3 regions of the Streptomyces sp. NPDC092369 genome follow, and region 1 is predicted to be linked to each of the others. Evidence: riboswitches for the same ligand, from Rfam matches in the RefSeq annotation. Region 1 holds a riboswitch; each other region holds the start of a gene.
The links. A riboswitch is a leader RNA that binds a small molecule or an ion and turns the genes downstream of it on or off. The one in region 1 is predicted to bind S-adenosylmethionine.
Positions count from the first base shown of each region.

Region 1 (4,782 bases):
CGGGACAACATCGCCTTCGCCCGCCCCGACGCCACCGACGCCGAGATCCGCCGGGCGGCCGAGGCGGCGCACGTCACGGAGTTCGCCGACGCACTGCCCGACGGCTTCGAGACGATGGTCGGCGAACGCGGCATCAAGCTCTCCGGCGGCCAGCGCCAGCGGGTCGCGCTGGCCCGGGCGATCCTGCGCGACGCGCCGATCCTGCTCCTCGACGAGGCGACCAGCGCCCTCGACTCGGAGAGCGAAGTGCTCGTCCAGGAAGCGCTGTGGCGGCTCATGGAGGGGCGCACGGCGCTCGTGGTCGCCCACCGGCTGAGCACGGTCGCCGGCATGGACCGCCTCGTGGTCCTGGACCGCGGACGGATCGTCGAGCAGGGCACGCACCAGGAACTGCTGGCCTCCGAAGGCGCCTACGCCAAGCTGTGGCGCCACCAGTCCGGCGGCTTCCTCACCGACAGCCCGACGGACGACGACGCCGCCCGGGCCGACGTGAACTGAACGGGACACCGCAGCCCGGCGGGGCACCGGAACCGAACGGGACACCGACCGGTCGGTGGACGCCCTCTTGACGCCGCAGCCAGGGGGATCGACACTCCAGAAGGGAATCCTAGTGAACAGGTAGGGAATGACATGAGGCGCCTTGGACCGGTCACCGTACGCGTGAGCCGCTCGCCTCTCCTCACCTCCCGCCGCCACATCGATCTGCTGCGCGTCTGCAGCGCGATCAGCCGCCTCGGCTGAGCCGCGCCCCTCCCGTGCCCGCGACGCCCACGCGTCGTCCCGCGACCGGACGCCACCGGCGTCGTCCGACCGCCGCGCACGGCTGAGCCCGGCCCCTTCCCGTCCGACGTCGCTACCGCCGCGCGCACGTCCGCGCCCGCTCCCGGGGAGAGTCATGTCCGTCACACCGCTGGCCGCCCACACCACCGCTCCGTCCACGCCCGCCTTCCGGGGCCGCATCGGCGGCGATCCGCGCAGCGGCCACTACGCCGTTCCGCGCCGCTACCGCCTCCATCTGTCCACCGCGTGTCCCGACGGCCTGCGCATCGCCGTCACCCACAGCCTGCTCGGCCTGGACACCGTCTGTCCGGCCACCTACCTGCCCGCCGTCCCCGACTCCGCGGAGGACGGCCACTCCGTGCTGCGCCCGCTGTACGAGGCGAGCGCCCACCGGTACTCAGGACCGGCCGTCGGACCGGTGCTCAGCGACGACTGGTCCGGGCGGATCGTCAGCACCCACGCCCCGGACATCACCCGCGACCTCGCCCGCCGCTTCGGCGCCGACCGGCTCTCGCTCTACCCGTGCGGCGCCGAGTCGGAGATCGAGGCCGTCGAGCGGATGTGCGCACAGGACATCGAGGGGGCCGCCCAGCGCGCCGGACAGTCCGACGGCGAGCAGACGGAGCGGGACGCGGCCCTGGAGACGCTGCTGGAGTCGCTGGGCGCGCTGGAGCGCTGGCTCGTCGGCCGCGAATACATGATTCGGGATCAGATCACCGCCGCCGACGTCGAGTTGTGGGTCACGCTGGTCCAGCTCGACACCGTGCACCGCGACCACCTCGACGCCTCCGCGGTCCAGCGCATCGCCGACCACCCCACTCTGTGGGCGTACGCCCGCCGCCTGGCCGCCCACCCCGCCTTCGGCACCCACCTCGACCTGGACGGGATCGCCCGCCGCCATCACGCCCGTTGCCGGGGACTGGAGGCGGCCGGCGCGGCCGTGCAGATCCTCGACTGGGCGGCCCACGCGGCCCGATAGCCGTCGCACAGCGGCTCCACAGCCGTTCCAGTCGGTGGACCGGCGTTGACATTCGTTCGGGCAAGTGTCTTGAATATCGCCCAGAACGGTCATGAGTGTCAGCGACAAGCCCTGGCTTGCTGACCGGCAACCCTCGCACCGCGGTGGGGTGCCCCAGGTGACGACCGGACCGGATGACGTTTCGGTAAGCGCGCGGCCCCTTTCGGGGGGCCACCCAACAGTGACAGGTGACGCCATGTACGCAGCTCCCAGGACGGCCGCATGCCGCCCGCAGGGCTGCGTACCGTCGTACGCGAACCTGTTCGTCGCCGACCGCGCCGTCGATCTGCTCCGGGTCAGCAGCGCACTGTGTACCGCACCGGGCCGCGCCCGCTGTCGGGGCTGACGACCACCGCTCAGCCCGCGCACCTCTGACGCACACCCGCCTCCGCCGGTGTGCAGTTCCCCTCCCCGCCCCCAGTCCCGCGCAGCCGCGCGCGCCGCCCGTCGTCGCGCGTCCACCGCCGGGGTCCGGGGTGTCCGAACCTGCCGGAGCCCACTATGAGTGAACCCCCTGGCGCAGCCGTGTCCCTCGCCGAGGCACCGCCTGCCGACGAACCGTCAAAACCCCTCACGGCACAGCGAGTTCAGCCGCTGCGCCGACCGGGACGCTGGATCGCCACCGCGGTCGTGCTGGTCCTCGCGATCCAGTTCGTGCACGGCCTGGCGACCAACCCGTTCTACCAGTGGGACCGCTTCGGATACTGGTTCCTGCGGCCGACCATCCTCGACGGCCTGCTCATCACCCTCGAAGTGGCCGCCTACAGCGCGGTGCTCGGCCTCCTCGGCGGCATCCTGCTCGCCCTGGCCAGGCTCTCCAAGTCCCCGGTGCTGCGCGCGGTGAGCTGGACCTACGTCTGGGCCCTGCGCTCGATCCCGCTGATCGTGGTGCTGCTCTTCCTCTACAACTTCAGCGCCCTGTACAAGACGTTGAGTGTCGGCGTCCCCTTCGGGCCCGCCTTCTTCTCCTTCGACGAGTCGAAGCTGGCCACCGACATGGTCGTCGCCGTCATCGGCCTCAGCCTCAACGAGGCGGCCTACGCGGCCGAAGTGGTCCGCGGCGGCATCCTCTCCGTCGACCAGGGCCAGCACGAGGCGGCCTCCGCCCTCGGCCTGCCCAAGAGCTACCAGTTCCGCAGGATCGTCTTCCCGCAGGCGCTGCGCTCCATCACCCCGAACTACGTCAACCAGCTGATCGGCCTGATCAAGAGCACCTCGCTGGTCTTCTACGTCTCCCTGCTGGACCTGTTCGGCTCCGCGCAGACGATGGGCTCCACCTATCCCGGCGACATCGTGCCGCTGCTCCTGGTCGTCACCGTCTGGTACCTGATCCTGACCAGCGTGGTGTCCGTCATCCAGTTCTACGTCGAGCGGTACTACGCCCGGGGCGCCACGCGCTCCCTGCCGCCGACCCCGATCCAGAAGCTCCGCACCGGCCTCACCGATCTGCGGGCCCGCATCCGCCGGGAGGCCGCCGTATGAGCGCGAACACACTTCAGTCACCGGTGGATGTCGTCCCGGCCGCCGTCGAGGTGCACGACGTGCACAAGTGGTACGGCGCCCACCGGGTGCTGGACGGCGTCGACCTGACCGTACGGCCCGGCGAGGTCACCGTCGTCCTCGGCCCGTCCGGCTCCGGGAAGTCCACGCTGCTGCGGGTCATCAACCACCTGGAGAAGCCGGAGATCGGCTACGTCAGCGTCAACGGCGAACTGATCGGTGTGAAGCGCCAGGGGGAGAGGCTGAAGGAGCTGAGCGAGCGGGCCATCCTCGCCCAGCGCAGCCGGATCGGCTTCGTCTTCCAGAACTTCAACCTGTTCCCGCACCTGACCGTCCTCGACAACGTGGCCGCGGCCCCGGTCGCCACCGGCCGGCTCGGCAAGCCCGAAGCCCTGGAACTGGCCCGCGAGTTGCTCGGCCGGGTGGGGCTCGGCGAGAAGGCCGGCGCCTATCCGCGACAGCTGTCCGGGGGCCAGCAGCAGCGCGTCGCCATCGCACGCGCCCTCGCCCTGCGGCCCGGCGTCATCCTCTTCGACGAGCCGACCTCCGCCCTCGACCCCGAACTCGTGGGTGAAGTCCTCGCCGTCATCAAGGACTTGGCGACCAGCGGCACCACCCTCGTCATCGTCACCCACGAGATCGGCTTCGCCCGCGAGGTCGCCGACCGGGTCGTCTTCATCGACGGCGGAAAGATCGTCGAGCAGGGCCCGCCCCACGAGGTCCTCGACAAGCCGCAGCACGAACGGACCCGCGACTTCCTCAGCAAGGTCCTCTGAACCCCCCTCTTCACCTACCGCCACTTTCCAAGTCCCGAACACCGAACCTAGGAACAGCCATGTCTCCCCTCAGCCTTCGCAGCAGACTCACTCGCGGACTCACCGCCGGCACCGTCGTCGCCGCCCTCGCCGGCGGGCTCGCCGCCTGCGGGGGAGACAGCGACGCGGCCACCACGACCGACAACGCCGCCGCCGGTTCGGTGACCGTGGGTGCCCTGTCCCTCGGCGCCGCCAAGGAGACCACGCTGAAGGTCTCCGAAGTGAAGTCGATCAGCGCCGAGTTGCCCAAGGACATAGCCAAGAGCGGCAAGCTGGAGATCGGCGTCGGCTTCCTGCCCGCCGGCTCACCGCCGCTCGGCTACGTCGGCTCGGACCAGAAGACCCTCACCGGTTCGGAGACCGACATCGGCCGCCTGGTCGCCGCCGTCCTCGGCCTCAAGCCCGAGCTGAAGAACTCCACTTGGGAGAACCTCTTCATCGGCCTGGACAGCGGCAAGGTCCAGGTCGCCTTCTCCAACGTGACCGACACCGAGGAGCGCAAGGCGAAGTACGAGTTCGCCTCCTACCGCGAGGACAACCTCGGCTTCGCGGTGAAGGCCGACAACACCTGGAACTTCGACGGCAATTACGAGAACCTCGCCGGCAAGACCGTCGCCGTGGGCGCCGGCACCAACCAGGAGCGGATCCTCCTGGAGTGGAAGAAGAAGC
Region 1 is NZ_JBIVQP010000001.1:937,526-942,307, reverse strand. It holds gene ACIQI8_RS04165 (ABC transporter ATP-binding protein) at 1-498, shown strand, start outside; gene ACIQI8_RS04160 (putative leader peptide) at 631-741, shown strand; gene ACIQI8_RS04155 (glutathione S-transferase C-terminal domain-containing protein) at 896-1,759, shown strand; SAM riboswitch class IV at 1,847-1,956, shown strand; gene ACIQI8_RS04150 (amino acid ABC transporter permease) at 2,300-3,280, shown strand; gene ACIQI8_RS04145 (amino acid ABC transporter ATP-binding protein) at 3,277-4,074, shown strand; gene ACIQI8_RS04140 (ABC transporter substrate-binding protein) at 4,134-4,782, shown strand, end outside.

Region 2 (4,782 bases), on a different contig from region 1:
AGACGTCCGTCACACCACGCTCACCGGATGCCGTACCACCGCGTCGAACAGGTACCCCTGCGTATTGGGCACCGCGACGTCCGGCTGCGTACGGCCGGCCGTGTCCGTGGCGCGGGCCAGCAGGTGGGTGGCACCGGGTGCCTCGGGCCGCCAGTTCAGGGACCAGCGGGTCCACGTGCCGGTACGGGGACGGTCGTTCAGGTGGGCGCGCCGCCAGCTCGCCCCGCCGTCGGTGCTGATGTCGACGCGGTCCACAGCACCCGCGCCCGACCACGAGCGCCCGTGCAGCACGTGCCGGCGGCCCGCCGCGAACGTGGCCCCGCTCGCCAACTCGAAGGCGCTCTTGATGGCCTGCCGGGTGAGCGGGGCACTGCCGCCCTCCGGGTAGGAGGGACCGAACAGTCGGTAGAACGTAATGTTCCAGGGCGAGAGGAGCGGCTGCGCGGACACCTCGATGTCGCCGACCCACTTGATCGACGCGATCCCCACCCAGGACGGCACCAGCACCCGCACCGGGTACCCGTGGTCGTACGGCAGTGGCTCGCCGTTCATCTCGTACGCGAGCAGCACGTCGTCCAGCGCCTTGGCCAGCGGCAGCGGACGGCGTACGCGGCCCAGGCTCTCGCCACCGCTGACGTACTCGGCGTCCAGGCCGCGCGGTTGCACGTCCACGGCGTTGCGGGACAGTCCGGCCCTGCGCAGTACGTCGGCCAGGCGCACCCCGCGCCAGCGCGCGACGCCGATCGCTCCCAGGGTCCACGCGGTGCCGGTGACCGTGTCGCCCTGCTGGGTCGTGTAGTAGGAGCGGCCGTTGCCGGCGCACTCGACGAACGCGGTACGGGTGACGGACGGCAGGGCGCGCAGATCGTCGTAGCCGAACTCCACCGGGCGGTCCTCGCCGGGAGCTCCCCGCAGTCCGCTCCCCCACAGCCGCAGCCGCCAGTCGTCGGCCTCAAGGACGGGGGTGGCGGTGTGGTTGCGCACGAAGAACAGGTCGTTGGGGGTGTGATGGCCGATTCCGCGCAACGCCTCCCAGCGGGTCTCGGCGTTGGTGCCGCGCTCGATGAACCACTCGGGCGGCAGGGGTTTGACGATGCCGGGAACGGCGGCGCGGGCGGGCCTGGTACCGCCGAGTGCGGTCCCGGCGGCGGTGGCGGCGAGCAGCGTGAGCAGTCGTCGGCGGCTGACCCCGTCGGCCCTGGCCTCACCGGCCAGCCACTGGTTCAACCTGCGGCGGTCGTAGTCGGTTTCGTGGCGGTGACCGGGCGGGGGAACGGGTGTCGGCATGGCGGTTCCTCGTCATGTCTGAGCGAAGAGTGCGGGCGGCACGGAGGATCGCGAGACGTGCCGGTGGATGCACAACCGGCTTGTCCTGCGCGGCTGTTGGCAGAGGTGCGAGAAGGTGCTCGATCAGCCGGTCGGTCGACACAGCGCGGCGGCCACGCGGACGAGGTCCACGGCGCGGCGACGGGTCAGCGACTGCGACAACGGCATGGCGGGATGCAAACACGCGGAGCGGAAGGTGTCAACGAGGCGTTGGCATCCGCCCGCACGGCAGCGCGGGGAGGGTGGTTGACGGGTGAAGCGCTCCATTGACGTATGACGACGTCGATCCGTATGATCACGAACGGCATCGAGTGTCAGCGTCAAGCCCTGGCTTGCTGACCGGCAACCCTCCGACGCGGTGGGGTGCTCCAGGTGAAAGCCCGGCAGGATCACCGACGATCTCTGCAAGCGCGGGACCCCTTGGCCGGGGCGGAGATGTGGAGGACGGTCGTGCGACACAGCAGTGACCTGAACGCCTTCTCCTGGCTCTCCCGTCGACGTCACATCGACCTTCAGCGCTTCGCCGGCTGTCTCTGTCGCAGCTGACCGTTTGTCCGCGTCGCAGCCGACCGCCCCGACCACGTCCGTCCGACGTCCGTCGCGGCCCGTAGGCATTCCCGCCTGACTTCCTGAACTGCACTGCCCCGTCATCGGCGTTGCGCCGACCGGTGCGGCCTGCCCGCGCGCGGTCGCGATCCCCCGGGGGGGCACACGCGTAGTGACACGAGTAGGAGCACCCTCCGTGACAGCACATCCGGATTTCCGACCCACCCGGTGGGCGGCACTGGCCGCCCTCCTGACCACCAGCGTCCTTCTGACCGCCTGCGGCTCCGGCGGCGACGGCTCGGACAGCGGCAGCGGCAGCGGCAGCGGCAGCGGCCCGGCGAAGTCCGGTGGCTCCTTGACCTTCGCGGTGGGCTCCGACGCCGGCTGCGTGGACCCGCAGCAGGTGGCCAGCAACGACACCATCTACTCGGTGCGGCAGATCGTGGACTCCCTCACCGACCAGGACCCGCAGACCGGCAAGATCGTGCCGTGGCTGGCGAAGAGCTGGGACATCAGCTCCGACGCGACGACGTTCACCTTCCATCTCCGATCGGGTGTCACCTTCAGTGACGGGTCCAGGCTGACCGCGCAGGTGGTCAAGGACAACTTCGACGCGGTCCCGAAGCTGGGTGCCCTCGGCACTCTCGCCGAGGGCTATCTGAGTGGCGTCAAGAGCACCACCGTGGTCGACCCGCTCACCGTCAAGGTGACCTTCCAGCAGCCCAACGCCCAGTTCCTGCAGGCCACTTCGACGCACTCGCTGGGCATCGAGTCCTCTGCGAGCGCGAAGAGGACCCCGCAGCAGAAGTGCAGCGAGGGAGTGGTCGGCTCCGGGCCCTTCGTCCTGAAGCAGTACGTCCAGAACCAGTCGATCACCCTGGCCAAGCGCACGGGTTACACCTGGGGTTCCTCGCTGTGGAGCAAGAAGGGCGAGGCCTATCTCGACAAGCTGGTGTTCAAGGTGGTGCCCGAGGCGGGCGTGCGGGCCGGCAGCCTCCAGTCCGGTCAGGTGGACGCGATCAGCAGCGTCGGCAAGGCCAACGAGGCGGCGCTGAAGGGCGGCCCGGTGACCCTGGCGCGACGGGCCAATCCCGGTGCGGTGTTCAACCTGGCGCTCAACAACTCCCGGCCGGCCCTCAAGGACGTCAAGGTGCGGCAGGCGATCCAGTACGCCGTCAACCGGCAGGAGATCGCCGACGCCGTCTTCCCCACCGGCACCCATCCGGCCACCAGCATCCTGGCGCGCACCACACCGGACTACGAGGACCTGGGCAGCGACCTCGGGTTCGACGCGGCCAAGGCCAAGTCACTGCTGGACTCGGCCGGTTGGAAGACGGGTGGCGACGGCATCCGCACGAAGGGCGGCGCCAAGCTGAGCCTGACCGTCAAGTGGTTCGCCAACGCGGCCACCAACCAGCCGGCGCTGGAACTGATCCAGCAGCAGCTCAAGGCCGTCGGCATCGACGTGGTGCTCAAGGAGTTGCAGATCTCCCAGATCGCGACCGTGCAGCAGAGCGGTGACTTCGACGGCCTGTGGGGGAACCTCACCCGGGCCGACCCCGACATCCTGCGCACGCTGTACTCCACCGGGTTGGCCAACACCTACCGCCTCCCGAAGAGCTCGCTGGACACGGCGCTGACCCGGCAGGCGGCCACGACCGACGCGGCCAAGCGGAAGGAACTGGCCGGAACGGCACAGCAGTTGATCGTGACGAACGCGTACGTCGTACCCGTGGTGGAGCTGCAGACCCAGCTGGGCGTGTCGACGAAGGTGCACAACCTGGACTTCGACGCCTCCAGCCGGATCCAGCTGCACGACACCTGGATCGGTTAGATCGTGCGCGGCTATGTGATCAAGCGCGTCGCGCAGGCGATCGGTGTGCTGTGGGCGGCGTACACGGTGTCGTTCCTGGTGCTGGACTTCCTGCCCGGTGACCCGGTCTCGGCGATGGCCGGGGCCGGGGCGGACTCCGGGCAGGTCGATCCGGCCCAACTCGCCGCGCTGCGCCACCAGTACGGCTTCGACAAGCCGGTCCTGGCGCAGTACGCCGACTACCTCGGCAAGGCGGTCCGCGGTGACTTCGGCGACGCGGTCTCCACCGGCCGGCCGGTGACCTCGACGCTCGCGGACGCGCTGCCCCAGACACTGCAGTTGACCGGTGCCGCGCTGCTGCTCGCGGTGGTCCTCGGCGGCGGTCTGGCCATACTGGCCACCTACACCTCGCAGCGCTGGCTGCGCCAACTGCTGCTGTCCTTGCCGCCGTTGGGAGTGTCCGTACCGACGTTCTGGACCGGCCTGCTGCTCGTCGAGACCTTCTCCTTCCGGTTGCACTGGTTTCCGGCCTTCGGCAACGACGGACTGCGCGGGCTGGTCCTGCCGGCCGTGACGCTGGCGATCCCGACCGGTGCGCAGGTGGCTCAGGTGCTGGCCAAGAGCCTGCTCACCGCGCTGGACCAGGCCTATGTGGAGACCGCGCGCGCCAAGGGCGCCGGCCGGTGGCGGGTCCATCTGCGGCACGCCCTGCGCAACGCGTCGCTGCCGGCGCTGACCGTCGTAGGACTGCTGGTCGGGCAGTTGATCGCGGGTTCGGTGGTCGTCGAGACGGTGTTCTCGCGGGACGGCCTCGGCCGGGTGACGGCCGCCGCGGTCACGGCCCAGGACATCCCACTGGTCCAGGGGGTGGTGGTGTTCGGGGCACTGATCTTCGTGGTGACGAACCTGGTCGTCGACCTCGTGTATCCGCTGCTGGACCCGCGGATCGTGGTGGCCTCGGGCCGGAAGGCGGGATTCGCATGAGCCAGGGTCTGATCGACGACGCCGCCGGCGCCAGGCTCGGCCTCCCGGCCCGGCCGGTGGAACCGGAAACCGGCCCCGCACCGGGGCGTGGCGTGGGCCTGCGACGGATCGGC
Region 2 is NZ_JBIVQP010000007.1:409,364-414,145, forward strand. It holds gene ACIQI8_RS36805 (sulfite oxidase) at 10-1,287, opposite strand; SAM riboswitch class IV at 1,630-1,743, shown strand; gene ACIQI8_RS36810 (putative leader peptide) at 1,762-1,872, shown strand; gene ACIQI8_RS36815 (ABC transporter substrate-binding protein) at 2,069-3,706, shown strand; gene ACIQI8_RS36820 (ABC transporter permease) at 3,710-4,669, shown strand; gene ACIQI8_RS36825 (ABC transporter permease) at 4,666-4,782, shown strand, end outside.
Region 2: another riboswitch for S-adenosylmethionine. It lies ahead of ACIQI8_RS36810 (putative leader peptide); the one in region 1 lies ahead of ACIQI8_RS04150 (amino acid ABC transporter permease).

Region 3 (4,782 bases), on a different contig from region 1:
AACAGGTCAATCCGACGAGAATTCAGGGCACGACCGGTCGGGAATCTGCCGAGAATTCGTTAAAATTCAGGGCAAGTCGGGCTCCATAAAAGGCGCAAAACACACAAAAAACCTGCTTACTTTGGCTACTTCTTGTCGCCCGTGCAGCAGGTTTCCGGGGAGGCCGACCCGTGGATCGGCGGCGCGTTCCCCAACTGTACCTCGCTCAACCCCACTGAATTGCCCCCTCCGCTTCTCTCACGGAGGGGGCAATCGGATGAACTCTCGGTAATCGCTATTACCGACGGTAATTATCAGCCACGATCCGGCCGGGATCAGCCACCCGCGACGGCCGGGATGATCGAGACACCCGCACCGTCCGGGGTCACCGTCTCCAGCCCCTGCTCGAACCGCACGTCGTCGTCATTCACGTACACATTGACGAACCGCCGCAGCTTGCCCTGATCGTCCAGTACGCGCGCGGCGATACCGGTGTGGTTCTTCTCCAGATCGGCGATGACCTCGCCGAGGGTCGCGCCCTCGGCCGTCACCTCTGCCTCGCCACCCGTGTAGGGACGCAGGATGGTCGGGATACGGACGGAAACGCTCATGATGCGAGGCCTGCCTCTCGGAAGGAGTCGAGGTTCGGGCGGATGGTGGCGGTCAGACCGGTGCCGGCCACCGCGTCCAGGGTCTTCAGGCCGTCGCCGGTGTTCAGTACGACCGTGGTCCTGGTCGGGTCGAGCAGACCGTTCTCGATCAGCTTCTTCGCGACGCCGACCGTCACGCCACCGGCCGTCTCCGCGAAAATACCCTCGGTGCGGGCCAGCAGCTTGATCGCATCGACCACCTGCTCGTCGTTCACGTCCTCCACCGCACCGCCCGTGCGGCGCGCGATGTCGAGAACGTACGGTCCGTCCGCCGGGTTGCCGATGGCCAGCGACTTGGCGATGGTGTTCGGCTTCTGGGGGCGGACCACGTCGTGACCGGCCTTGTAGGCCACGGACACCGGCGAGCACCCCTCGGCCTGCGCGCCGAAGATCTTGTACGGCTTGTCCTCGACGAGGCCGAGCTTGATCAGCTCCTGCAGCCCCTTGTCGATCTTCGTGAGCTGCGAGCCGGAGGCGATCGGCACGACCAGCTGGTCGGGCAGCCGCCAGCCGAGCTGCTCGCAGATCTCGTAGGCCAGGGTCTTGGAACCCTCCGCGTAGTACGGCCGCAGGTTGACGTTGACGAAGCCCCAGCCCTCGCCGGCCGGGTCGCCGATCAGCTCGGAGCAGAAACGGTTCACGTCGTCGTAGTTGCCCTCGATGCCGACGAGCTCGCCGCCGTAGATCGCGGCCATGACGATCTTGCCCTGCTCCAGGTCGTGCGGGATGAACACGCACGAGCGGAAACCGGCGCGCGCGGCGGCGGCGCCGACCGCGCCGGCCAGGTTGCCGGTGGAGGAGCAGGAGAGGGTGGTGAAGTCGAAGGCGCGCGCCGCTTCGATGGCCTGCGCCACGACGCGGTCCTTGAAGGAGTGCGTCGGGTTGCCGGAGTCGTCCTTCACGAAGAGCTTGCCGGCGTCGACACCCAGCTCGCGCGCGAGGTTGTCGGCCTGGACGAGCTTGGTCCAGCCGGGGTTGATGTTCGGCTTGGTCGCCACGTCCGCGGGGACCGGCAGCAGCGGCGCGTAACGCCAGATGTTCGCGGGACCCGCTTCGATCCGCTTGCGGAGCTCCTCGGTTTCGTAGGCCGAGAAGTCGTACGCGATCTCGAGCGGGCCGAAACACTCCTCGCACGCGAAGACCGGTCCGAGCGGTACCCGGTGGCCGCACTCACGGCAGGAGAGCGCCGCGGCCGGGCCGAGGTCTACGGTGGAGTCGGTGGTGCTTGCAACAGTCTGCACAGCCATGGAGGCGAGGCCCTTTCTCCTCATCTTCCTCGCGACGCATCTCGTCGCGAGACGGATTTGGCACCTTCCCTAGCCGGGAGCCTCGCGGAACGATCAACACTGATCTACGAGACCGGCTGGAGGGTTGCCGGGGCTTCATCGGGCCGTATCCCTCTGCCCCTCTGGATGAGCGGTATGCGGTTGTATGAGCGATTGTGGGCGCCTCCGACCCCCGACATGCGATGGTCATCAGCGTTGTTCAAGACTGTAACCGAAGGCCAGGACAGTTGAGCTAGCCGTCCGAACCGCGAGATGGATCACAGAAGATCCAATCGCCGAGAGAACGCAGAGGAGCCGCGCACTGTGCTGAACGAAGTCGAGCGTTGGCTGAGCACCCGCTCCTGGTCCGTGACCGATCGCCCGCTCCACAAGATCCTGGCCGCGAAGCACCGCACGGGCCAGTCGGTCAGTGTCGTGCTGCCCGCGCTCAACGAGGAGGAGACCGTCGGCGACATCGTCGCCGTCATCCGTCACGACCTCATGCAGCAGGTCCCGCTCGTCGACGAGATCGTCGTCGTCGACTCGGGATCCACCGACCGCACGTCCGAGGTCGCCGCGGCGGCCGGGGCACGGGTCGTCCACCGCGACGACATACTGCCGCACATCCCGCCCGTGCCCGGCAAGGGCGAGGTGCTGTGGCGCTCGCTCCTGGTCACCACCGGGGACATCGTCTGCTTCATCGACGCCGACCTGAAGGAGTTCTCCTCGGACTTCGTCTCCGGCATCGTCGGCCCGCTGCTCACCGACCCCGGCGTCGACCTCGTCAAGGCGATGTACGACCGCCCGCTCGGCGGCGCCGCGGGCCAGGGCGGCCGGGTCACCGAGCTGATGGCCCGCCCGCTGCTGAACATGCACTGGCCCCAGCTGGCCGGCTTCGTGCAGCCGCTGGGCGGTGAGTACGCGGCCCGCCGCAGCCTGCTGGAACAGCTGCCGTTCCCGGTCGGGTACGGCGTCGAACTGGGCATGCTGGTCGACGCCCTGCACCTGGTGGGCCTCGACGCCCTGGCCCAGGTGGACGTCGGCGTGCGCAAGCACCGGCACCAGGACGGGCAGGCGCTGGGCCGGATGTCCGCCGCGATCTACCGCACCGCGCAGCTCCGGCTGGCCCGCGGGCACCTGATCCGCCCCTCGCTGACCCAGTTCGAGCGGGGCGCGGACGGTTTCGAGCCGCGTACGTACTCCGTGGACACGGAGGAGCGGCCGCCGATGGTGGAGATCGCGGAGTACGCGCAGCGCAAGGTCGCCTGACCCACGCCGCATATGGGCCGCAACCGCGCGTACTGCGAGAATCACGGCCCGTATACGGCACCCACGTGGGGGCGTCCGCACGTTTGAGCGTTTCCGGGCCGGGCTAGGTTGTGGCGTATGGCTTCCACGGCTTCCACGCAGGGCGCTGCCCAGGTATTGGTCGCGTCCAACCGCGGCCCGGTCTCCTACGACGTCCGGGAGGACGGCTCGCTCGCCGCCCGGCGCGGTGGCGGCGGGCTGGTCTCCGGACTGTCCGCGATCGGGCCGGACGCGGGCGCGCTGTGGGTGTGCTCGGCGCTGTCCGACGGCGACCGCGAGGCCGTGCGGCGCGGGGTCGGCGAGGACGGCGTGCGGATGCTGGACATCCCGGCCGACGTGCACGCGGACGCCTACAACGGCATCGCCAACTCGGTGCTGTGGTTCGTGCACCACATGCTGTACCAGACGCCGCTGGAGCCGGTCTTCGACGCGGAGTTCCGGCGTCAGTGGGCGTCGTACGAGACGTACAACCGCGCGTTCGCCGAGGCGCTGGCCGAAGAGGCGGCCGAGGGTGCGGCGGTGCTGGTGCAGGACTACCACCTGTGTCTGGTGCCCGGGATGCTGCGCGAACTCCGCCCCGATCTGCGCATCGGGCACTTCTCGCACACGCCGTGGGCGCCGGTGGACTACTTCCGGATGCTGCCCGACGACATCCGGGCGCGGCTGATGGAGGGGATGCTCGGGGCGGACCGGGTGGCGTTCCTGACCTGGCGCTGGGCGACGGCGTTCCAGAACTGTGCGGGCGAGGTCGACACCGATCGCTGGCTCTCCACGTGGCCCTCGGGCGCCCCGCGGGCCATCGAGCACGTGGGGAAGGACGGGACCTCCCACCAGGAGCGGATCACCCGCCGGACGCTCATCGGTGTCCACAGCCTCGGTGCGGACGCCGAGTTCCTGCACGCCCGCTCGCACGAGGCGGACGTCGAGGAGCGGATGGGGGCCCTGCGCGAGGAGATCGGCGCGGGCCGGAAGACGGTGGTCCGGGTGGACCGGACCGAGCTGTCGAAGAACATCGTGCGCGGGCTGCTGGCGTACCGGCAGCTGCTCGACGACCGCCCCGAGTGGCGGGAGCGGGTCGTGCACGTGGCCTTCGCCTACCCCTCGCGGCAGGACCTCGCCGTGTACCGGGACTACACCGCCGAGGTGCAGCGGGTCGCGGACGAGATCAACTCCCTCTACGGGACGCCGGGTTGGACCCCGGTGGTCCTCCATGTGAAGGACGACTTCGCCCGCTCCCTGGCCGCGTACCGCCTCGCGGACGTGGCCCTCGTCAACCCGATCCGGGACGGCATGAACCTCGTCGCCAAGGAGGTGCCGGTCGTCTCCGACGAGGGGTGCGCGCTGGTGCTGTCCCGAGAGGCGGGGGCGTTCCAGGAGCTGGGCAAGGACGCGATCGTCGTCAACCCGTACGACGTCATCGGGACGGCGCGTGCGCTGCACGAGGCGTTGTCGATGCCGGTGGAGGAACGGGCCGAGCGGACGAAGAGGCTGGCGGCGGCGGCGACCGCGCTGCCGCCGGCGCAGTGGTTCCTGGAGCAGTTGGAGGCGCTGCGGGATCAGGCGAGCTGAGCCGCCAGCGC
Region 3 is NZ_JBIVQP010000006.1:486,600-491,381, forward strand. It holds gene ACIQI8_RS34120 (MoaD/ThiS family protein) at 315-590, opposite strand; gene thrC (threonine synthase) at 587-1,876, opposite strand; SAM riboswitch class I at 1,894-2,048, opposite strand; gene ACIQI8_RS34130 (glucosyl-3-phosphoglycerate synthase) at 2,219-3,163, shown strand; gene ACIQI8_RS34135 (trehalose-6-phosphate synthase) at 3,281-4,771, shown strand; gene otsB (trehalose-phosphatase) at 4,759-4,782, opposite strand, start outside.
Region 3: another riboswitch for S-adenosylmethionine. It lies ahead of thrC (threonine synthase); the one in region 1 lies ahead of ACIQI8_RS04150 (amino acid ABC transporter permease).